One region of the Bradyrhizobium sp. LCT2 genome, then DNA from elsewhere that is predicted to be linked to it. Evidence: riboswitches for the same ligand, from Rfam matches in the RefSeq annotation. Region 1 holds a riboswitch; each other region holds the start of a gene.
The links. Region 1 has a riboswitch for cobalamin ahead of metE (5-methyltetrahydropteroyltriglutamate--homocysteine S-methyltransferase). Riboswitches for the same ligand answer to the same signal wherever they lie in the genome.
Positions count from the first base shown of each region.

Region 1 (7,920 bases):
TGGGCCCCAACTCGGTCCACAGGCGCAAGTATCGCATGATCATCAAGCACGTCGACCACGTCGGCCTGCGTACATCGATCAGGATGCTGTCAATATCCGCCTCGTCACCTCCGCGGCCGACCGATGCTGACGAGCATCAGAGTCAAGGCGAGCGAACAAGACTTCCTGCGGCGAGCCGAAAGTGGCGGTGGACGCCCGCGTTCGACTTGGCTGGCGCTCTTCACGGGTGCGGCCGTGCGCTTCCGACTGTTCCCATGGTCGCGGCCGACGAAGCCAGCATGCAGCTTCCTAATCCGATTTGAGCATGTTTGAGCAACCAAGGGACCGCGCCGCGGCGCGCATACGAGATGCCCTCCTCACGGGACTTACGTGTAAATACTTAGGGGCTTCTACCTAGGGAAAACATCCAAATTCCCCAGTTCGTCAAGAGCAGTCAACATGAGAGGGAGCTAACATGGGAGCTGTGGGACGCGATGGCGCTTGAGCTCCGCCGCTTTCACGAACATATGATGATCCTGATCAGCAGCGCTGAAGACCGGATCGTCGCCTTCCTGCTCGATATGTCTCGCCGCGCTATGAAGAACGCTGCCATCGAACTGCCCAGTCACGGCAGGAGGTCGTCGATTATCTTGACTTCACGATCGAACCGGTGTCGCGCACCTTTACCCAACTTGAGCAGAATGGCGTGATCGCCCTGCCGACATCACGCCGACTGGAGCTTCGTACAGATTGCCCAGGAGCTTTGTGCAAAAACCTAGGTTAAGTTGATTTATGCCAGCTCGAATTGAAGCGCGCTACGCTTTTGCGTCGAACAGCGCTGACAAATTGCAGCGCATAAGGACACCGAATTCGGCTTAGGCGATCTGGCAAATGGCAGAAACGCGTCCAGCCTACATTGTTCCTCTAGGAGTATGGCAATGATCATCGATCTTTTGGTTCGAGAGCATCGCAATATTGATCTGCTTCTGGTCGCTCTTCAACGCGAATTGGAGATTTTTGAGAAAGGGATCCGTCCCGACTATGAGGTCATTCGCGCGATTATCAGCTATTTCGAGGTTTACCCGGAGGTGTACCATCATCCACAGGAAGACTTGATTTTTTTCCAAGCTCAAGGTTCGCGATCCGGATGCGGCTGCAATCGTCGGCGATCTCGCGCTTGAACACCAGGAAGTCGTCGACCGTTTGCATCACTTCGCTCAAGCTATTGATGCCATCCTCGCGGATCGTGAAGTCCTTCGGCAAAACGTCGGCAATATCGTACGCGACTTTATAGTACGCGAGCGGCACCACATGATGTGGGAAGAACGAGATTTCTTTCCCGCCGCCCTGAAGGCTCTCTCGGCTCAGGATTGGACCGAAATCGCCTCCGCCCTCACCGATGATGGAGATCCGCTATTCAGCGAGACAGCGACAGCGACTTCCGATGCACTAAGAGCGCATATTTTGCAATTGGAGCAAGAAGCTGAGTCCGAACGGAGCTCGGTCGCGTTGTCGTCCGCCAAGGCCGGCAACCCGCGACACGGCGCCGAGACGGATGGGGCGTATTGACCGCTGCCGTTTCACAGCAGGAAGTGGACCTCATGCTTGGGGGTGCTCACCGGCGCGCAGGCTGCCGTACTGCGAATATGGCTTCGGCGCAATAATCGCTTCCTCGACCACCGGTGCAAACGGCATGGCCGAACTTCCTGAGGTTTTGTTCCGGCACGTTCCACACTGGGACCGTTGCAGGTTCGGCATGCGCAGTAATATCGCACTAAGCGGACGCCTCTCATTTCCGCCGACCGATAAGGACGGACGATTGCGGCCTCGGGGGGCGGCGAAACACTCCCATTCCTTCCCCGCCCGGCATGCTCTGAATCATCCTGGTTCGGCTCACTGGACGCCAACTGCCACGTCCCGGTACGTTCAGCACGAACAGCAAGGCGTTGGATGTCGATCGCCTCGCCCAGTTCTAGCGGTATTGGATCACAACGAGCTGTGGGGCTCAGCATCGTAAGGATGCTCATTCCTGGCGTGTGACCGCTTCATCGGAATCCAAGATACGATGTATGCCGCGTGCAGTATGCCCTACCAATTGCGCTGTGGAGTGGCCATAGCCATCAGCAAGACAGATATTTTGAGGCAGCGCAAAGCTTCTCCGGGCGTGTCCGATAATCGGACCCAGAAAGCAAGAAAGGCATCCGAATGCGACCGGACCTGGCACAATCCTAAGGGCAGCATCGCCTACCGCGCTACACCAGCTATCTGACGTCCCCGCATTTCTCAGCGTCAGTTCGCGAATTGGACCATCAAGCGTGGCTCAAGTCCTTGGGCAGGCGGCAATCCGCCTCGATCTACGTGCACCTGCATTTGGTCGAAGCATGTGCTGATACAGCGGCTGCCAGACGTCAGTCACGAAACGCGGCGAGCCGATCGCGACTATGCCTTCGGTCGATCGGTCACGCCGCGCCCGCGTCGGCCGGATCAATTTCGACCTGCTCTATGGCCTGTCCCGGCAGACAGTAAGCCTATATGCCTGGACAGCCAAATGCCTCGAGTTGCATCGGACCGGTTTGCCGCCTTTGGTACGCGCACATTCCTCCATTCAAAAAGCACCAACGCAAGATCGACGAATTCACTCTGCCGGACAGTGTCGAGCGCTACCCCCATTCGAAACGATCGCGGAAGCTTTAGTTGATGCTGGATACGTACGCATCGGCATCGATCACTTTGCTCTGCCGCACGAAAGTCTTGCCCGGGCGAGGCAGAAAGGCAGGCTGAAGAGCAACTTCCAGGGCTATACTGACCATTGCGCGGACGCCCTCATTGGTCTCGGCGCGGGCGCCATCGGGCGCATGCAACAAGGGTTCGCGCGAACGCTGTCTCGGCAAAGGACTACCTTGCTCTCATCACCGAGGATCGGCTCGCCACCGCAAAGGGCTATTTGCTGACGGATGAGGATCGCTTTCGCGCCGAGATCATCGAGCAAATCATGTGCGACATGGCAGTCGATCTCTCAGAGACATCCCGTCGTCACGGTCTGGATCCGAAGTTCGCCGTCGTCGATCGTTCTCGAATAGACAGCCTTATTGCAGATGGGGTCGTGCTGATTGACGATGCCCGGCTTTCCGTAGCTGATGGCGCAGAGTTCCGGTTCCTGGTCCGCAGCGTCGCATCGTCGTTCGACGCTCATCTTCCTCGGTGCGGGGCTACACACAGTCCGGCGGTCTAAACCGGCTGCGCCGAGCCGAGTCGTGTCGGGTTCGAGATCGCCATCACTTAACTGGCCTATTTTTGGCGCAGGACCACACTCACTTCTGAGTAGCACCCTATTGGCACCCGCCACCTTCAAGTTCGTGACGTTCTCTAACTCGTCCGCTCATAGAGCTCAAACACAGGCCCAAGCCGAAACTGACTATCGGTGGAACCGGTCAACCGACGACTGCCTTAATCAGGGTCCCAATCAACAGTAGCCGCTCATGCATTCGTACGTTTGCGAGATCCTTGGAGCCCGGTTTTTCGTATCGCCGCGGTGATCAAGCATATCGTTTCCAGCCAGGAAGCGCACCAATTTGCGGGTGGCCCCCGCGGCGACCGCCGGCATCACTGCCCCTCGTTGCCGACGTGCTCATGAGCTACAAACCTTCGTGTAGACTTCTAAAACTCAGGCTATACGGTCGCATACCACAGCATAATTGAGCTTACGCTGAGCTTGTGCTTTAACTGGGCTCAGATTTTCGGCGAATGTCCTCGCCGTGATCGAACCGTCGGCTGTCCTCCCTCCGCCGATGGAAGTCGGCGCGATGCGCCAGCGGTCGTTCCTCCCAGACTTCCTTCCGCCCGGCCCGCCAAGGCCGGGCATTTTTTTGCGTTCCCAAGGCTCCCTCGAGATTATCGAGAGCGCAAATGACCACAAGCGGATCAGCTTTGTCGAGAAAAGGCCCAGGCCCGCGATCAACGGCCTAGCGGATCGGATGCAGCGCGCAATTCGCGGGCGGCAGCGACCATGTTCGCTAGCGCCGGCCGAACCTCCTCCCATTTGCGCGTCTTCAGGCCGCAGTCCGGATTGACCCAGAGCTGCGAATCCCGCAGCCGTGCCCGAGCCAATGCCATCAGCTCCTTCATTTCGCCCGTCTCGGGAACACGTTGAGAGTGGATGTCGTACACGCCTGGCCCGATCTGATTTGGATATTCGTAGTTCCTGAACGCGTCGAGTAGTTCCATTTTCGAGCGCGACGTCTCGATCGAGATGACATCCGCGTCCATTGCAGCGATCGCACTCATGATGTCGTTGAACTCCGAGTAGCACATATGCGTATGAATTTGCGTTTGATCGGCGACGCCAGATGAACAGATGCGGAAGCAATCCACGGCCCAGTCGAGATAAGCCGTCCACTCCGATCGACGCAACGGCAATCCTTCGCGGAGTGCAGCTTCGTCGATCTGGATCATGGTCGCACCAGCGTTCTCGAGATCGCGGACTTCGTCTCGGATCGCGAGCGCAATCTGGCGGCAGATCTCGCTTCTGGGAATATCATCGCGAACAAAGGACCAGTTCAAGATCGTCACCGGTCCGGTCAACATCGCCTTCATCGGCTTCCTGGTTAGTGATTGCGCGTAGCGCCACCACTCCACGGTGATCGGCTTCGACCGCAAGACATCGCCAAACAGGATCGGTGGCCTGACGCAGCGCGAGCCGTAGGATTGCACCCATCCGTTCGTGGTAAATGCGAAGCCGGCGAGGTGCTCGCCGAAGTACTGCACCATGTCATTGCGCTCAAATTCGCCATGCACGAGGACGTCAAGACCGATATCCTCCTGCCAACGTACGGCGCGCGCAGTCTCCTCCTTGAGGAACCGGTCGTATTGCTCGTCGCTCATCGCGCCTCGTGCATGCGCTGCACGGGCATTCCGGACCTCTGTGCTCTGCGGAAACGATCCGATCGTCGTGGTAGGGAAAGCCGGTAGTCCGAAACGATTGCTTTGGATCTCGGCACGACGGGCAAATGGGCTGGCGCGCCGGCGCATGGTCTGGTCGATCGCTCTCATCCGGACAGCGACATTGGCATCACGGATTTTCGGGGAAGTCCGGCGGACAGTCGCGGCACATTCCGACTCGGCAAGAGCTAGCGCAGCATTCTGGTCGCCTGCGAGTGCCCGCGCCAGGGTTGCAAGCTCACGCATCTTCTGAACCGAGAAAGCAAGCCAACGCTTGACGTCGGAAGCGAGTCCGGTCTCGAGTTCAACATCGACCGGCACATGAAGCAGCGAACAGGATGGGGCGATCTGTACACGATCCTTGCCAAGCTCCGCAATCGCGGGTTCCAGCCGCTGGCGGAGCGACGACAAATTCGACCGCCATACATTCCGGCCGTCGATGACACCGAGAGACATGACAAGATCACTTCGGCCGCCAGCGATGATCTGATCCAATAACTCTGGCGCTCGAACCAGATCGAGGTGCAGTCCGGCAACTGGAAGGCTCAAGGCGGTGTCCAGATTGTCGCCTAGGTCGCCGAAATAGCTGGCAACCATGATCTTGATGGCCGGCCCCTCCTTCGCGAGCCGGTTATAAGCATGTAGCAAGGATTTTCGCGCCACCTCGCCCAGATCAAGAACCAGGCAGGGCTCGTCGAACTGAACCCACTTTGCCCCGCGTTTGGCCAATTCCTGCAGGACCTCGATATAGACCGGTATCAGATCGTCCAGTAGCGAGAGTGGCTGGAACGCAGGATCGGCACTCTTGCCGAGCTTTAGGAATGTGACCGGCCCGATCAGGACAGGGCGGGTCTGGAAGCCAAGGGCCTTAGCTTCCTCATACTCCTCGATCGGCTTGCGAGAGCACAGTCTGAAAGTCTGTCCCCCGTGAAACTCGGGGACCATGTAGTGGTAGTTGGTGTCGAACCACTTGGTCATCTCCTGCGCGGGTGCGCCAAATCCGCGCGGTCCGTGACCGCAACTCGCATCCTGGTCGTCGCATTGTGAACCGCGGGCCATGGCGAAGTACGTCTTGAGCGAAACGGACTCGGCTTTCGAGGCGTAGATGCCCGGGATGGCGCCAACCATGACACTTGTGTCGAGCACCTGGTCATACAGCGAGAAATCGTTCGATGGAATCACCGTGACGCCGATAGAATTCTGACGAGCCCAGTTCGCGGCACGCAGGCCAGCTGCGTCCTCGAGCAACTGCTGTTCGCTGCTTTTTCCGGCCCAATAGCTTTCGAGAGCGCGTTTGAGCTCGCGCCTTGGACCCATGCGTGGCGTTCCGAGCGTGGCAACCGGAAGGGAGAGAAGAGACATAGCGTTAACCCCATGTTGGGGGCAAAGGCCATGGCGGACGCAGGCAGGGGAAGTCGCGCGTGCGACGGCTGCTTAGCGCACCACCGGGACACCCCGCCCGCGGACGAATAGATGTCGGGGCAGGTCTCCTGGCTCGCGGGTCATCGCTGCTGTCCGGCCTTCCCGAAGCCGCGCAGGCTTCAGTGACATCGTTGGACAGCGGCTCGCCGCTCACAGTTGCGGGGGCAGCGCCGGCATTTTCACCGGCTTCCCTCTTAGCTCCGGATCAAATGCAAACCGGAGAACCTCGACGAGTTGGATTATCGGCAAGAGAACTCTTCCGTCAACCTCTCAGATTATATCTCAAGCTAACGCTGCGACATCTGCTACGGGAATGACGTGCATATCTTTCGTTGACCACGATGTAGAAGCGCTCTCCAATCAGCGATGTCGGAATGACCATCGGAGCTGCGTGCGCGTGGGGCCGCACGCCAGATCGGTGGAAGGGGCAAATGCGGCTTGCGCGGTCGGGACTGCTGCCTCGAGCAGAACGCATTTGATGCGAGTCCCGGCTTCCCAGCGGTTCATCGAGCACGTCCGCCATCCAACCGCCTTCTCGACCAACAGGATCCGTATTGAATAGGCCTAAGACACCTGGCGAAAGTCAGCAACATACCGGCGAGCATGTTGATTTGCGGTGCGAGCCAGACTCCAAATGCTCGGCGTAAAGATCGGCTTGGCGTCGTTGGCCATCGAGTGCAATCCGCAGCTGACTGAGGCTGCTCTCGACTTCCGGAGCCGCCGCATATCGCGAAAGGAGCGCCAAACGCGCCGCGGCCCCGTGGCCACAAGCGCCCAAAGGCATGGCAGAGATCGAAAGCCCACATTCCTGCAACCGAACCAAACGGTTCAATGGCGGCAAACGTGCTCCGAATTCTCATCAGGAACTTGGCACCGAAGCGTTCCCCTGCGTCGTCGAATATCCGGTGCGGGACGAGGATGGGTAAGCCGCGATGGATAGGCTGAATGGAACGATCGAAACGTGTGCAAGTCGGAAAGTCGACAAAGAAGACACAAAACCGGTAAGAATTTCCGTCTGTTACCTGGCACGAAGAATGCAAGTCATCGGCATGCCCAGGCCCTCCTGCTGGGCATGTCCAGCACAGCAAATCCGGGCTGTCGCTGGCGACTGAAGTTAGCGGCGCGTGACATAGAGGGGAGCGCCTGCTCGCGCGGGACACCATCGGTCGCCCCGTCGCGTCGACGCTAACTTATTGCGCTCGCGCATAACAGGTTGAAGGTTGCCCGCCTTGAAAGACGTGTTGATGAAAAACCAGATAGGCCGACGGTTGTGAAGAAAATGTCTGGAAGACGCGCGCTATGGTTTTGTCTTGGTCCATCGCTGATCTGCCTGGTCGGACTGGCTGCGACGAGCAACAGTGTTCGTGCCAACGAAAGCGCCCTCGTCGAAAGAGTCAAGTCCACGTGGCGAGCGCAAAACGGTGAGACGATAGAACACATTCTCTCCAACGTCTCGAAGGTCGCACAGTTCGTCCCTCGAACGTGGGGCGTTGCTGAAGGATTTGACCGAGATGAATATGTTTTCGTTTCCTGGACCAGGCACCGGGACAATAAATCAGACGAACAGTACGTTATCACCTG
Region 1 is NZ_CP034432.1:8,266,599-8,274,518, forward strand. Features, by position in the region: gene EI171_RS46105 (hypothetical protein) at 641-763, shown strand; gene EI171_RS39095 (hemerythrin domain-containing protein) at 918-1,160, shown strand; gene EI171_RS39100 (hypothetical protein) at 1,183-1,548, shown strand; gene EI171_RS46110 (hypothetical protein) at 2,924-3,211, shown strand; gene metE (5-methyltetrahydropteroyltriglutamate--homocysteine S-methyltransferase) at 3,934-6,279, opposite strand; cobalamin riboswitch at 6,380-6,583, opposite strand; gene EI171_RS39115 (nodulate formation efficiency C protein) at 7,553-7,920, shown strand, end outside.

Region 2 (7,920 bases), 1.7 Mb from region 1:
TGAGCGCCGAGGAAATCGCGGGCAGCGGCACCGGCGTCGATGCCGCCGGCCGTGCGCACAAGGCGCGCGTGATCGATGCCGCGGTTGCGCGCCATGGCGTTGCGGCTGCGTCGCCCGAAAAAATCCTGTGCGCCGTCGGCGGCCTCGAGATCGCGGCCATCTGCGGCGCCATCATCGCGGCCGCGCAGCGCCGCATTCCCGTATTGATCGATGGCTTCATCGTGTCGGTCGCGGCGCTGGCGGCCGTGCGCCTCAATCCGTCGTGCCAGCCGTTCCTCTTGCCGTCGCACCAGTCGGCGGAGCAGGGGCATCGTCTGGTGCTGCGCGCCCTGAACGTGCAGCCGCTGATCAGCCTCGATCTCAGGCTCGGCGAGGGATCGGGCGCCGCCATCGCGCTGCCGCTGGTGCGATCGGCCTGTGCGCTTCACAACGGCATGGCGACGTTCGCGCAGGCCAATGTGCCGGATCGCCCGGCCTGATCGGGCTCACACCACGCGCTGATTGACCGACACGACGCGCCAGCCGGTCGCGAGCCGGTCGATCCTGGTGAGTGACAGCGGATCGATCACGAAGCGCAGGGCAGCTTGCGGCGCAAGATCCAGCGCGATGCACAGTGCGGCGCGGATCGTGCCGGAATGCACGACGAGCGTTGCGGAGCCGGCTCCGATCCGCGACAGGCCCAGGCGGACGCGCGCGACCTGATCTTCGAAGCTTTCGCCGCCCGGTGGTCTCAGGTGCGCAGGGTCGCTCCAGAATTGCGCGTAGACTTCGCCGCCCATTGCGGCGAGTTCGTCATGCCGCCGGCCGGTCCAGTCGCCGAAATCCTGTTCGCTGAAGTTGCCCATCAGCTCCGGTTCGAGCCCCAATGCGCGCGCCGTCTCGACCGTGCGCCGCGACGGGCTGGCATAGCTCGCAGAGTCCCACGGCAGGCGCTGGCGCAACGCTTCCAGTTGCGCGCGATCGCCGAGATCGGCAGGCGCGTCCTGCGCGTGAATCGTCCCCGCGACGCCGTCGACGGGTGCATGGCGTATCAGCCAGAGGAAGGTCTCGCCTTCCATGCCTATCTCCAAGGAAGTTGGTCGCTGTGGCAATAACGCCGCAACTGCCACATTGACTCTGTCTCGATCGTAATCCTAGATGCTCGCGACGGTTTCCCCCGAGAGGGGATGAAAAGGGAATGCGGTGCGGGGATGTTTCCCCAATGCCGCGGCTGCCCCCGCAACTGTAAGCGGATAATCCTTCGTCAGAAGCCACTGGGTCCTCGGTCCCGGGAAGGCGACGAAGTGGTGACGACCCGCGAGCCAGGAGACCTGCCGTCAGCCGTGGTCACACGCGAAGATGTCGGTCGGGGAGTACAGACATTCGGCTTCATCGGAGGGCTGACAAGCCCAGGGTGAGACCTCGTTCGCTGTGACGTGCCACTGACGTCATACCGAGGTCCCGCTGTGTCTTCCATCCGTATTGTACGATCGCGCCGATTCCTGCTCGCCTCTGCTGCTCTCACGTCGTTTACAGTCGCCGATCTGCCCGCCGCGCTGGCGCAGCCGGTCCGCGAACCGCTGCCGCCTGTCGAGGTGTCCCCCGCCCAGTCCCGCAAGCCGGCCAAGCCGGCTGCCCGGGACGCACAGAGCGCGCGCCGCGCAACGCCGCGCAGGCCAGTGGCCGCATCGGCGGCGCCCAAGCCTGCCGTACCGGCCGCGGCGGCGCCAACGCCGCTCAACAGCAATGCGGTGGCGGAGAGCGCCTCGCGTCTCGGCCTCACCGTGCGCGAGACGCCCGCGACCGTCGAGGTGATCTCGGCCGAGACCATGCGCGAGCAGGGCTATCGCACCGTGTCCGAGGTGGCGCAGGGCGCAGTCGGCGTCACCTCCGGCGACGCGCCGGGGGAGCCGGCGGGCTTCTCGATGCGCGGCTTCACCAACAGCCAGATCAACACGCTCTACAACGGCATCAAGATCGGCCCGCAGAACATGACCTCGCGGATCATGGACACCGCCAATCTGGAGGCCGTCGAATTCCTGAAGGGCCCGGCCTCGCTGATCTCGGGCGAGGGCGCCGCCGGCGGCTCGATCAACCTCGTCACCAAGCAGCCGCACACCGGAGCGATCCGCAACGAGGCAGACTTCTCGTACGACTCCCTGAACTCGTTCCGCGCGCATTACGGCTCGGGCGGCAGCACCAACGTTCAGGGCCTCGACTACCGCTTCGACATCAGCCGCTCCTCGCTCAACGGCTTTGTCGACGACACCAACACCAAGACGCTCGACGTGTCCGGCCAGCTCAACTACCGCATCTCCGACAGCCTCAAGGTCTGGGGTGCGATCGAGTACCGCGAGGATCGCGGGAAGGCCTATTGGGGCGCGCCGCTGGTGCCGATCGCTTTCAGCGGCTCGCATGCGACGACGGGGATTGTTTCCGGCACCTACTTCAACAGGACCGACCTCGGGGCCGTCACGATCGACGACCGCACCTTCAACACCAACTACAACGTTCTCGACAACCGAAACGTAGCGCAAGAGGTCTGGTTGCGCGGCGGCTTCGAGCTGAAACTGGCGCCGGACCTGACGCTGAAGAGTCAGGCCTATGGTTACGGCGCGGAGCGGTCGTGGTTCAACAACGAGATCGAGGCGTTCGATTCCACGAAAAACCAAGTGTATCGCGAGCGCTTCTATGTCGCGCACAGCCAGCGCCTTGTCGGCAATATCACCGACCTGATCTGGGACACGAACATCGCAGGCTTCGACAACCGGCTGGTCACGACGCTGTCGTCGAGCTATCTCGACTTCGTCAGGCCAGGCGCGGCGAAATTCCCGAACGACTATGTTCCGCTGGTCGATTTCGATCGTGGCTATTACGGACTGCTCGCGACCAAGCAGCAGACCGCGCGCATCGACAACGAGGCGCTGTCGTTCGAGGACCGGCTGAAGCTGACGCGGACCTTCGCGCTGATCGGCGGGCTGCGCGTCGAGCATATCGGGCTCGACCGCAACTCGACCGACGAGAACGGTCTGGTGAACGCGGGCTTTCCGTTCACCAAGGACTGGGCGCCGGTGACGGGACGCATCGGCTACACCTGGGAGGCCGTTCCGGGCCTCACCTTCTTCAGCCAGTACGCGACCGGCGCTGATATCTCCGCCAACAACATCTTCCTGCTGCTGCCGACCCAGCCGCTGGACCTCACGACCGCGCGGACCTACGAGACCGGCGTCAAGCACCTGTTCTGGGACAACCGGGCGGAGTGGTCGTTCTCGGCCTACGACATCCTGCGCAAGAACGTCTATGCGGCGGCCGGCGGGCAGGCGCTCAATATTGCGGGACGGCAGGAGTCGAAGGGCGTCGAGCTCGCCGCCTCGGTGCGGCCGATCGAGCCCCTTCGGCTGTGGGGCAACATCGCTTATGTCGATGCGCGCTATGCCGACTACAATTTCGTCGGCGGATCGTTCTCGGGCAACACGCCGCCGAACGTGCCGCGCATCGTTGCCAATGCTGGCGCCTCGTACCGCTTCTTCACGCCGTGGCCGGTTGAAGTCGGCATCACCGGCCGTCATGTCGGCGACCGCTACAATACCGATGCCAACACGGTGACGATGAAGGCGTATACCGTCGCCGACGTCTATGCCTTCGTCGACATTCCCAAGACGGTATTCAACGCGGTCGATCAGGCTCGCCTGACCTTCCGCGTGCGCAACATCGCCGACAAGCGCTACGCGATATGGGGCGATCCGTTCTATCCCGACCAGATCTTGCTGGGCGCGCCGCGAACCTATGAACTCTCGGCCGCATTCAAATGGTAGGGCGCTGACCACATGATGGGCGCGATCGTCCTGCTGCATCGCTGGCTCGGGATCGCGTTCTGCCTGCTGTTCGCGATGTGGTTCGCGACGGGAATCGTGATGCACTTCGTTCCGTTTCCATCGCTGACGGAAGCAGAGCGGATTGCCGGTCTCGCGCCGGTGGATCGTACGGAGGTGAGGATCGGCGTTGCCGATGCCGTGGCCGCGAGCGGCATCGCCGATGCTACGCGCCTGCGCCTGATTCAGCGGAGCGATGGGCCGGTCTATGTCGTGTCGGGGTCCTCGCACCTTCGCGCGGTTCGCGCGACAGACGGGCAGGATGCATCGGTGCGGTCGCCCGAGGCCGCGCTCGCCATCGCGCGGGCTCATGCGCGCCAGCGCGGGCTCGATGCCGCGCATGCGGCTGTCGTTGCGCAGGCGGACTACGACCAGTGGAGCGTGCCGAACGGCTTTGATCGTCACCGGCCCTTGTTTCGCGTGGCCCTCGGCGATGCCGCCGGAACGGAGGTCTACGTCTCGTCGCGCACGAGCGAGGTCGTGCTGGATACGACGCGAAGCGAGCGCGGCTGGAATCTCGTCGGAAGCGTCCTGCACTGGATCTACCCGACGGTCCTGAGAAGCAACTGGGCGCTGTGGGACAGCGTGGTCTGGACGCTGTCGCTGTTGGCGCTGATTGCAGCCATGCTGGGTGCAGTGCTCGGAATCGTGCGGTCCAGGATGCGAGGATACAGGATCTCCTCGCCTTATCGCGGCTGGCACGCCCTTCATCATATCATCGGCCTCGTGGCGACCGTCTTCGTGCTGACGTGGATCTTCAGTGGATGGCTCTCCATGGATCACGGCCGGCTGTTCTCGCGAGGGCTGCTGACCCCGGCCGAAGCCGGCGTGATCGATGCATCGCCGGACTGGACGACCGCCCCATCGGCGGAACGGAAGCGAATATCGCCCTCGGCCCGAGAGGTCGAATGGTTTGCCGTTGACGGCAGCCTCTATCGACGCGAGCGGATTGGTCTCGAGAAACAGGTTGTGGTTGGGCCCGACAGTGAGGAGGCGCCGGTCGTCAGTGCGCGGGTGATCGGGAGCATGGTGACGAGGCTTGCGACGGCCTGCAATGCGCCGTCTATTCTCGCGGATAGCGACGATTATCCCGCGCAGTCCGTCGTTCCCGGTGCATCCGTCTACCGTTCCCGCTGCGGCGGCCTCTGGTTTGATATCGACAGCGCCGATGGCCGCGTGCTGCAAAGGCTGGATGCGTCGCGGCGAGCCTATCGCTGGTTCTACGGCGCGCTGCACACGCTAGATTTTCCAGTCCTGCAGGCGCATCCGCGTTTGCGCGATGTCCTGATCGTCGGCCTCTGCGCGCTCGGACTGGTGTTCTCCATCACCGGCATTGTCATCGGCTGGCGGCGGTTGCGTCTGTCTTTCGCCAGCTAGGACGCCCGATCAAACAAAAAGTGCGAAAACAACCCCATGCACAGTAGCCGGTGATAGTGGAATCAACGGCTTACGCAGGCATCGGCGCGATTTGACCCGTCGGGCAAAACAGGGGTATATTGCGACTATTCCGAAATCGTCGCGATCTCGCAAAGCTACGCCTGCAACTGCGCCTCGATATGCCGCGCGGCGCGCAGCAGCGTGCGGTCCTGGCCGCGCCGGGCGATGATCTGGAGGCCGAATGGAAGCCCGCGGGAGTCGGTGCCGCATGGAAGCGAGATCGCCGGCAGGCGGGCGTGATTGACGAACGGCGTGAACACCGCATGCGCGCGCGGGCTCGCTGCACGGCCGCCGATCATGTCGGGTCCGAGCTGGGTGAACGGCCAGGCGACGCAGGGGACTGTCGGCGTCAGCAGCAGATCGACCTCGGCGAAGAAGGCCGCGAAGGCATTGGCGATCGCGGCGCTCGCGACCAGCGCACCCGCGACGTCCGCGCCTGACCAGGACAGCCCTCGCTCGATCTGCCTGGCGATGTCAGGGTCGAAGACAGTCGGGTCCTTGCGAAAAGCGTCTCCATGGAGCGCGGCAAGGCCAGCGTGCTGAAGCGGCATGAGGGCCTCTTCCGTCGCACCCGCCGGCCAGGTGGGATCGCGCAGCGCGATGCTGAGGCCTGCGGCGGAGAGACGCGCGACTGCGGAAACGAGCCCGTTGGCGACAACGTCATCGACCGCAACGTCGAGCCCGAGCCGCGGTGAGAAGGCGATGCGAAGGCCGGCGATGTCCTCGGCTTCTTGCGCAATGCCGGCTGCATCCGGATCGCGCGCATCGACACCGGCCATGGCCTCGAAGGCCAGCGCGATGTCGGCGACGTCGGCGGCGATCGGCGCGATGACCGACAGACCGAAGAACGGCTCGGCGAAGCCGGGTCCATAAGGGATCGCGCCGTAGGACGGCTTGAAGCCGGCGACGCCCACATGGGCCGGCGGCCTGCGGCTCGAGCCGCCCGCATCGGTGCCGATCGCGAGGGGCACGAGGCCGGCTGCGACGGCGGTGGCGGGTCCACCAGAGGAGCCGCCCGGCGTCAACGCGGGATCGAGGGGATGTCGCGTCGGGCCGAACAGCGGCGATGTCGTGACGCCCTTGCTGGCGAATTCGGAGGTTGCGCCAATGCCGACGATGACCGCGCCGGCCTTGCGCAGGCGCTCGATCGCAATTGCATCCTGTGGCGCGATGAAATCGGCGAACAGGCGCGAGCCCTGCGTGATGCGCCAGCCGCTGGCCCAGATGTTGTCCTTGACGAGGATGGGGACGCCGGCCAGCGGCATTGTCTCGCCGGCACGCAGGCGATCGTCGACCGCCGCCGCGTCGGCCAGCGTGCGTGCGGGATCGGTCGTGACCACTGCGTTCAAGGCCTTGGCGGCGTCTATGCGGCCAAGGGCGGCCTTCGCCGTGTCGACGGCGGTCATCCGCCCGGCGGTGACGGCGGCTGCGATCTCGCGCGCACTATGCGTCGGTTTTGTCATGGCCTCCCCACATCAGCGCCAATGTGCCGCAGAGGGCAAGACAGGCCAAGGCGAAGAACGCCGCGCCAAGGCCGGCCACACCGTCCAGGATCGACACCACGGCCGGCGCCGCCAGTAGGCCCGCATAGGACGCGGTCAGCACCGCGCCGGTGGTCTCGCCGATCCGGTCCTGCGGGGCGAGGCGCGCGATCTCGGCGATGAAGACGCCGTTCCAGCCCGACGCCGTCAGGCCGAACAGCGCCGCAACTGCGAACTGCCAGGTGCGGCTGAGCGATCCGCCGTCGAGGCCGAGCAGCGCGGCGCAGAAGGCCATGCCGAGGCCGATGACGATGAGCACGGCGCGGGGGGCGTCGAGGCGCATGGCGACGTAGCCCCAGCCGAGCCGGCCGACGAGGCCGCCGGCTTGCGCGCAGGCGAGCGCCATGCCGGCCTCGATATGGCTGAGACCAAGCTCGCGGGTGCCGAGCGTGACGAAGACGGTGTTGAGCGACACCTGCATCGCGCTGAACGGCATCGATGCCAGCGCCAGCATCGCGATCCGCCGGTCCGCGGTCACCAGTGCCAGCCGCGCGCGCAGATCGAGCTTTGGGGGCGGGACGAGCTTGCCGGCGTAGGCCGGCCGCAGCCACTCGAACAGCGCGATCGCGAACAGCGCCAGGGCAGCAACGGCCGCATAGCACCAGGCCGGCCCGAACGCGATGGCGATCGCGGGCAGGGCCAGCGAGCCGCAGACCGCGCCGATCTGGTTGCCGGTCTGGCGCACCGAGAAGACGAAGGCGCGGCGCTCGGCGGTCACCAGCCGCGCCAGCAGCGCTGCGCTTGCCGGCGTCTCGGGGCCCATGGCAAGGCCGAGGCAGAGGCCCGCGGCGAGCAGGGCGGCGCTCGATCCGAGCGAAGCCAGTGCCATGCTGACGACGATGGCCGCCGCGCAGAGGCTCGCGATCCGCAGCGAACCAACCCGCGCGATGAAGCCGCCGCCCCAGAACGAGGCGGGGATACCGACGGCGAACACCGCGCAGGAGAACATCGAGAGCTGCCAGACCTCGATATGGGCGCGGGGCGCGACCACGCCGGGCGCGAACAAGGCGAGCGCGACGAGGGCCTGAAGCGCGGTCATCGCCCCCAGGGCCGGCAGCAACGCGGGTGCTGGCCGGATGGCGGTGTTTCCG
Region 2 is NZ_CP034432.1:6,603,107-6,611,026, reverse strand. Features, by position in the region: gene cobT (nicotinate-nucleotide--dimethylbenzimidazole phosphoribosyltransferase) at 1-479, shown strand, start outside; gene EI171_RS31600 (histidine phosphatase family protein) at 486-1,058, opposite strand; cobalamin riboswitch at 1,131-1,333, shown strand; gene EI171_RS31595 (TonB-dependent siderophore receptor) at 1,446-3,794, shown strand; gene EI171_RS31590 (PepSY domain-containing protein) at 3,807-5,228, shown strand; gene EI171_RS31585 (amidase) at 5,384-6,751, opposite strand; gene EI171_RS31580 (MFS transporter) at 6,732-7,920, opposite strand, start outside.
Region 2: another riboswitch for cobalamin. It lies ahead of EI171_RS31595 (TonB-dependent siderophore receptor); the one in region 1 lies ahead of metE (5-methyltetrahydropteroyltriglutamate--homocysteine S-methyltransferase).

Region 3 (7,920 bases), 3.3 Mb from region 1:
ACTAGCGGCTGTAGCCGAGCCACGGCAGGGTCATCTTCGAGGGCCGACAGAGCGACCTTGCCGACGAGCACCTGATGAAGGCGATCGGGCCGGCGGCTATTCCGCGGCCAAGCTCCTCTTTGAGGGACATTTCAGAATTGCAATGGTCACGGCAGCGTCCAATCAAAGGCCGACCGACCCGATTAAGCCAAAGTTCGATATGGATGAGATCATTGTTCATATGGACGCGCTAGAAACAAACGCGCTGGCGCTAAAGAGGACAAAGTCGGTATAGCGCGTCCAGCGACATCCCGCGGGGATTCTAGAAGATCGCGGGACGGTCATGTCCTCGACGACAAAGGTGAGAGTGCGTTCTGAAATAGGATAGGCGCGTTCTGACCGCGCAGGTCCAACATTCGAACTGCTTGCCCCGCCTGCCGCTTGTCCTGCCCTGTTGGCAGACGTGAGCACCCACAATGCAAGGACGCGAGCGATTGATAGTATTGGCGTGACTGCAACGGCTCGCCCTCATGGGTCAACTATCACAGCTTCGGTAGGCTGGATTAATGTCACTGGTCGAGCTTTGCTCCGCAAGCATCAGCGGACTTCTGCGAAAGTACGAGCATTATCAGGATCGCGCTCCAACAAAACGCTGTTGCGGTCGTCCTGCATACGGCCGAAAGCCGCCCACCCCCCTCTTCGCCATCCCAGCTGCCGCGGCTCGCCCCTTGGAGTACTCCGTAGCGCGCTGTTCGAAGAAATTGGCGTGCTCGACCCCATTCAGGATCTCGACCAGCCGTGGCAACGGATGCGGCCGGAGCTGGGTAAACCCGCTCTCTCTGGCCTCGAAGAAGCCGAAGACCGGGGTAATTCCGAGCTGGGTCAGTCGCCAATCCGCGACATAGCGGACATAAGCGTGGATCTGCTCAGCCCGCATGCCCTCGATTTTGCCGAGGCCGAAGGCGAGATCAACGAAGTTCTCCTCCAGCTTCACCATGGTCTTGGCGACGTCGATGATGTCGTTACGGACGGAGCGCGTCACCACGCCGGTTTCGCGGTGCCATTCGTGAAATAGCTTGATGATCCCTTCGCAGTGGAGACTCTCGTCGCGCACAGACCAGCTTACGATCTGTCCCATGCCATTCATCTTGTTGTGGCGCGGAAAATTGAGCAGCATGGCAAAGCTCGCGAACAACGCCATGCCTTCTGTGAAGGCGCCGAACATCGCAAGGGTGCGAGCGACGTCAGCCACGGTATGGACGCCGAACTCGTGCATGTAGTCCGCTTTGGCGCGCATCTGCGCATAGTCGCGGAATGCCTCGAACTCGGTCTTGGGCATGCCGAGTGTCTTGAGCAGCAGCGCATAACCGTCAATGTGGACGGTCTCCATGTTGGTGAACGTCGCCATCATCATCTGCACGGTGAGCGGTTGGAAGATCGGGATGTAGCGCTTGAGATAGTTGTCGCCGACCTCGATGTCCGACTGAGTGAAGAATATCTGGGCGAGCAGCGCGCGCTCGTTGGCGGTGACGCGGTCCGACGCCCAGTCCTTGAGATCGGCGCCGAGCGGCACCTCCTCGCCCATCCGATGGGTCTGCTGCTGCCGCTTCCAGAAGTCGTAAGCGATCGACGTCATAGGTGCCGGTCGAGTCGAGGAGGCCGACCCGTCCCTTGCCGATCAGCGAGCGTGGATCGACTGACGAGAGATCGATCACTGACATGAACCGATCGCCGCTCACAGTTGCGGGGGCAGCCCCGGAGCAGCCGTTCGGCGCACCGGGTTCCCTCTTAGCTTCGGTCCCACAAAATAAAGGACAGAAGACCGAGACAGATCCACATCTAGGCGGCACCCGACGAGATTCGTCAAGCCTTCCGTTGCGGGAGATCAAGCTCCCGAGGGCAAAAGGACACCGTCAAGCTAACGAATGGAGCGGCCGAGAACTAGAACACCAGCACGTTTATCGCTCGCGCTATAGCCTCCCGCTCGAAAGTGATCGGTCCCGCGTGGGCTATATTCCTGGTTTTTACTTCGGCTTGCGCATGGTCGAGCCAGAGGTCCATCCCTCCGAAATATCATCGGCTGCGGCGCTCTGTTGGCCAGAATGGCTTCGTTCTCGACCTCCTGATCCAGCCCAGAACGGGGCTGGCGCGCAGCGTAGCGGCTTCTGACCTGTCATGGCTCTAGCGCGACCTGCAAGCCCTCGGTGCCTTCAACATGAACGTAACGGGGGCCGATCGGCCGCCCCCTGCCGCTGGCGACCGTGACAATGTTTTCCAGAGGAGTGGCGCGCGCATCGGCCTCAGGGCGAGACAAGATCAGATCGGCGTGAAACAGCCCTTCTGATTCAAGGCCGGTCGCATCAACGCCAAGAGCCGCCAAGCTGGCCAAACAACCTTCAAACTCTTCAGCATCGCGAAAGCGGCGCTGGATAAATGTCGCGCCGTAAAGACGTTCCGTCACAAGGCCACGGTTCGCGAAGGTCGAGGCCAAAGACTCAAATGGAAACATTCGTAGCACGAAGGAGATGATCCATGGACATCTCTCGGTCGCATCGAGAATTTTTCTGAACGTCTTCTCGGTAATATAGCCGATGCAACCCGTCGACATGATAACATCCGCAGAGCGGAGAATTTGCGCGCTGTCTGTCGATAGCGCGTCTTTTTCAAGGTCAGCGACAATGCCCTGGTCCAGGAGGCCAACGTTTGTTGCATAGCTAATCGCCGGCGCCGACACGTCCAAGCCGATAAACCGCGCCAACCCGACATCGGGCCAAGCCGCATAAAAATTGCGATCGAGGCGCACCAGTGTCTCAGAACTGATCGCCCTCATTTCGCGCCGAGCGTAGCGGTGACGCAGGCCCCCGAAGGTCAGTGGAAAGCGATGCACTGCTGCGTTGATGCCGTATGAACATCCAATATCAAGAACGACAGGCTTAAGACCGGTTGCGGAAGCTTTCGCTGCCAGAATTTGTCGCACGACCGGCTCAGCCACGTCCGGGATCATATAATCCAAGTCGCCCAGGACAGAGAAGTATGCCCTTGGATCATCCAAAGCATAAATGTCATCAAAGATCGCTTTAGACCGATTGATACACGAAAACTCTGTTCGCACCCAAATGTCTCCCATCTCATTTTGCAACCCGGTCGCCGGCTGCTACTTCCAAGTACTTGACGACCTATCCCAGAAGTTTGGCGAGGTGCAACCCCATCGCGTCTTTTTTTGGCTCGCATCGTGAGACAGAGGGCGGGCCTCCTTATTGCAGCGTACGAGAAGACAAATTGGCGCCAAAAGCGATCCTCAGAGTCGCGGCACTTTTGTGGGAGCTCGAAGACCTATTGAACTTCGAACGGCAGCGACTGTGATAATTACGGGCTAAGCGCGCAGGCTTTCGTAGCCCCATCAACGTGATACGCTTGCGCACGCGCCGGAAAAATCGTTCTGCAGGGTTAGAAAGAATCAAGATCAGCCGCGCCGCGTCTTCGCAATCTAGGTGCTTGACATTCAGAACCGCGAACAAGAACGGCAAGCGCGAGGTCGATTTCGTCACATCTGCTGCATCTTGCCATGGACAGTTGGCTTGGGAGATCTGTCCTTCGATTGCCTGCTGGACCGCATCGCGGCGGTTGAACGTGGCGACTTTTATGATGCAACAGAATTTCGCCAAGCCGGAATTTAATATTCGCTCACCAAGGGCTTGCCCCCGGACGGTCTTTTCGCTGACAGATGCCCAGCCGATCCACCTTTCGTGTCGTGCCAGCACAGTCCTTTGCACATCGACATTCCACGAGGCAAATCAACTCAACATCAGTGATCGCAGAATTTATCAGAGACGCGATCTTCGTCAGCTTCTCGCAAGCTGCCCCTGCTATCAGAGAGCAGGTCATCTCGCGGCGACGCCGCTATGTGAGTGTTACGACATGGACGCAGGCGCCGCCGATATCGCAGCGACAAGGCCAGAGGCTGGCGCAGACCCCGACACCGCGGCGAACGGCGGCAACCGGTCGCCTGCGGCATTGTTGCAGCAAGCTTTCGAGAAGGCGCTCGTTTCCGTCGCCACGCAAGTCATAAGCGACTCCCAGTCGGATATGGATGATGCCATGAGCGAGCTGGATGAGGGGTGAGGCGGGATGGGGATACATCGGGCCCGCTGTTTAAAACGAGCCCGATTGGACGAAGCAAGTGGGACTTGGTACCTGCAGCAAGCCAGACGCGCCTTCAGCGATGCTCCAAATGGCTTGCCGAGCGGGTCCACAAATCGGTGTGCACCCGGCTCTCTCGGCAAACGCTGCTGCGACTTTTGGTCTTCCGCAGCGGCAGACCTGCACAGCAAGGCCGAAGCTCCACCGGCAAGCTCCTTGCTATCCCGCCCAAGAATGACGATACGAGCGCTCTCAGCAAGGGGTAATGAACGATAGCACGCAAGCCGTGCAACATTTCCCTCATTCGAGGATCGATTGCGCTCGCCAGGCTGTCCTTGTTCAGATCCGCGGCTGACCGCGAACCTGTCTGCTAGAGAGATCTCAAGGACTTTTCCTGAGGGCCAGCATCGTTGGCGCTCAGAGCGTGAGGGCTCTCCTGCGTATGCAACTCGTGCGCCTTCGCCACAGCATTGGAAGATGTTGCCAGTACTTTGTCCTGCCGTCACGGGCTGCTGTTGGCCCGGTTGGGGCCAAAGCTTTGACTGCGCGATCGTCGGACGCGAGCAGCGATTCTGGATTCATAGGCGGCAGCACCTGCTATTCTCATCGTCGCTCGCCGAACATGAGAAGCGGGCGCTAGCGCCGCCCGCTTCACAATTTGTCCAATTGATGGACTCGGCCTCACGCAACCCGCCGCAACATCATTTCCCGCATCATGGTCTTGAAATCCGGCGGCGCGTCCGGGTTCTCATTGTGGTCGATGACCGACTGCGTCACCCTGCGTCCGGAGTTGTCAACCCATCCCTGATTTTGCTCGTGGATTGTCTGAGCTCCATCAGATGTCAGCTGATCAAGGGTTCGGCCGGCATTGGATTGGGTCACCTTCAGATTGTTCTTTCCATCCTTATCATCACCGAGTCCCTCGACAACCATCGCATTGTCGCCGTTGGTGATGGTCAGCTTTGAGGAAATGGTTTTGCCTTTACCAAAATCGACCGTGTCTACGGTAATCTTTGTGCCGTCATCGAGCTCGAAGCTCATGCCTTTCTTGAAGTCGAAGTCATCCTTGCCGTCGCCATTCGCATCGACGTGAGGATCGCCGTGGATCTTCGTGACATGGCCGGTCTGATTGTTGCGAACGGTCCAGGTGCCGTCTTTCTCATCGGCCGTGATCGTATACTTATCACCAAGGTTAATCGTCGCCTTGCCGTCCTTCACCTCATGCGACCAAACTGGCGCCGACTGAGGCGACTGCCCAGGAGTCGGAGCGACCGCAACCGGTACCATCGCGAGGGGCGGCGGCGGAGGCGGAACGAAGAAGACGGGGCTCGCACAGCCTGACGGCGGACTTGCATACTGGTAGTTGCCCGGTCCGCGCCCCCGTTCACCCGCATTGATACTCGCCTGATTTACCGCGCGTCCGGCGCCATCGACCCAACCCTGGCCGCTCTCATAGATTGTCTGAGCACCATCGGCTGTCAACTCATCAAGGGTCATTCCAGCATTGGACTGCGTCACCCTCAGGTTGTTTTTGCCATCCTTAGCGTCGCCGAGCCCCTCCACAACCATCGCGTTGTGGCCGTTTGTAATGGTAAGCTTTGAGGAGATGGCCTCACCATTGCCGTAGTCGACGTTATTGACGGTAATTTTCGTGCCATCGTCGAGCTGGAACGTCATATCTTTCTTAAAATCGAAGTCGTCCTTGCCGTCTCCGTCGGCGTCGACGTGGGGGTCGCCATGGATCTTCGTGACATGGCCGGTCTGGTTGTTGCGAACTGTCCAGGTGCCATCCTTCTCGTCCGCCGTAATCGCATACTTGTCGCCGAGATTGATCGTGGCCTTGCCATCCTTGACCTCATGCGTCCACACCGGATCCACAGGAGGCTCAGAGCTCTGATTCGGCTGACCCACCAGCATGGTGGGAGGGGGCGGCGCCATCATGTACGCCTGGGTAGTAACGACGGCTGGAGCCACGGCGACGGGAACAACACTTGTAACGACCGAACCGACCAGGGCTGGCGAAGCTACCGGTAGGTACTGATAGCTCACCGGGGCATACTGCCCCAACAAGGCGTTGAAAGCAGGAGCGACAACCGCGCCTTCCGGCACCACTCCGTTCATCGTCGAATCGAGCGCGCCGACCACGGGAAGACCGGCCACGGGAAGATACGGCATTTAGTTCACTCCTGTTGCATTGAAGAAAGCTGTAAACCTGCAAGCCTTACGCGCTAGTCAACCGAACACGCCCTTCAGACCTGCATGAGCACACCATTAGCCCACCCAAGCGCATATATGCCTGTCGTCACTAGCACCTGCGTCCCTGAAGAGGCCACTCCGTCCTCATACTCCGCAGTTATGGCACGAGCATATCGCACGCGCATTCAACGTCAGAAACGCTACCCGCAATACCTGTCGAAAAGCTGACGATAATAAACTATCGACGTCGCACTTGCTGCGATGACACCGATCGGGGTACAGCAATCCATAGACTTCAGATGCGATCTGTATGCGTGCGGGCCACTAGACGGTCAGCTTCCACAGCATCAGGGGCTCGCCAAACCTGCGCCCCTTCGGCATCCGCCAACGGCCAAAGCTGGGGACTGGATGACTCAACCAGTCACTCCAACTCGATCGCCTTATCCGGCCGGTCGCGTCGCTCCACGCAACCGAAACGCCGCCGCTCGTTCCGCAAGAACGAACAATTCGCATGAACGCAGGCAAGCACGGTAACGCTATCCTTTCCGACGCGCCGAGCCATACGCGCGGCTAGACAAGCCTGAGCGAACCGATAAGTCGAGCAAGCGCTGGGCCGCCGCAACAGTCCCTTCGGATGACTCGTCAGCTTCTGGAAAGGTAGCGCCCCTAGCATGAGCACGCTGAACTCTAGGCGAGGAGTCGTCTATTGAGCGTAACAAGACAGCATAGGAGAAACTGATGATCGGAGAAATGATCGGAAGCGCTGCGGGCGGATGGCTTGGCGGCCCCGCCGGAGCGGCGATTGGTTCTGCCTTGGGCGGGACAGTCGACAAGGTCTTTGATAAGGTTGTCCTTAACCTGGAGCCCGAGAAGAGTGGCCCCGCTAAGGCCGCCGAGACCAAAGACGCCGGCGAGGAAAGCAGCGTACACACCAGGCCGACTCTCGGCAAGAACCCGGAGCTGAACCTTAGCCTTAGCACGCTCGGGGGCGAGCCCATGTTTCTTTCCATTCCTGCCATCGTTTCGCCCGCCCGCGCGACGTAACAGAGCACAAACTAGCAACATACGACGAAGAAAGGTGAATCGACATGGCAGTTAATAGTGTTGGCGGTAACGGTGGCGCGACTGGCGCCCAGGCGACCGGGGATGCTGGCTTCCAGAATCAGATGGCTGAGTTCGAGCGTGTTAGCCATAAGGTTCAGGAGCAGGCCGTGGCAATGCGCAGAATCACGACCGAGCTCTCGTCCGAGAAGAAGATCGCCGACGAGCGCGTTCAGTAATTCTGCAAGACGGGTGGCTCATCGCGTCGCTTATCATGGCCGCGTTGTGAATGACGAACTCTGAATCAGCCGTACGGCACTGCCGTACGGCTTCTCTCGTTATTCAGGAGATTATCCGTGACCGAATCGATTTCCCTCGACTTCGAGGTGCTATCGGGACTCTATACCGGGCTTAAGGGCAAGGCGGCGGCCGGGCACAGTATTGTCGGCAGCGGCCTCGATGCCGATATGATCTTCGTTGAACAAGGGCTCGAACCGCATCACCTTCGCATCATCCCACAGCGGGATTCGATCGAAGTGGAGGCGCTTGGTGCTGGTATCAGCG
Region 3 is NZ_CP034432.1:2,083,507-2,091,426, reverse strand. Features, by position in the region: gene EI171_RS45480 (hypothetical protein) at 1-5, shown strand, start outside; gene EI171_RS10510 (ribonucleotide-diphosphate reductase subunit beta) at 608-1,564, opposite strand; cobalamin riboswitch at 1,549-1,821, opposite strand; gene EI171_RS10505 (hypothetical protein) at 2,153-3,106, opposite strand; gene EI171_RS45475 (hypothetical protein) at 3,394-4,101, shown strand; gene EI171_RS10495 (DUF1521 domain-containing protein) at 4,801-6,294, opposite strand; gene EI171_RS10490 (hypothetical protein) at 7,054-7,359, shown strand; gene EI171_RS10485 (hypothetical protein) at 7,404-7,595, shown strand; gene EI171_RS10480 (hypothetical protein) at 7,713-7,920, shown strand, end outside.
Region 3: another riboswitch for cobalamin. It lies ahead of EI171_RS10510 (ribonucleotide-diphosphate reductase subunit beta); the one in region 1 lies ahead of metE (5-methyltetrahydropteroyltriglutamate--homocysteine S-methyltransferase).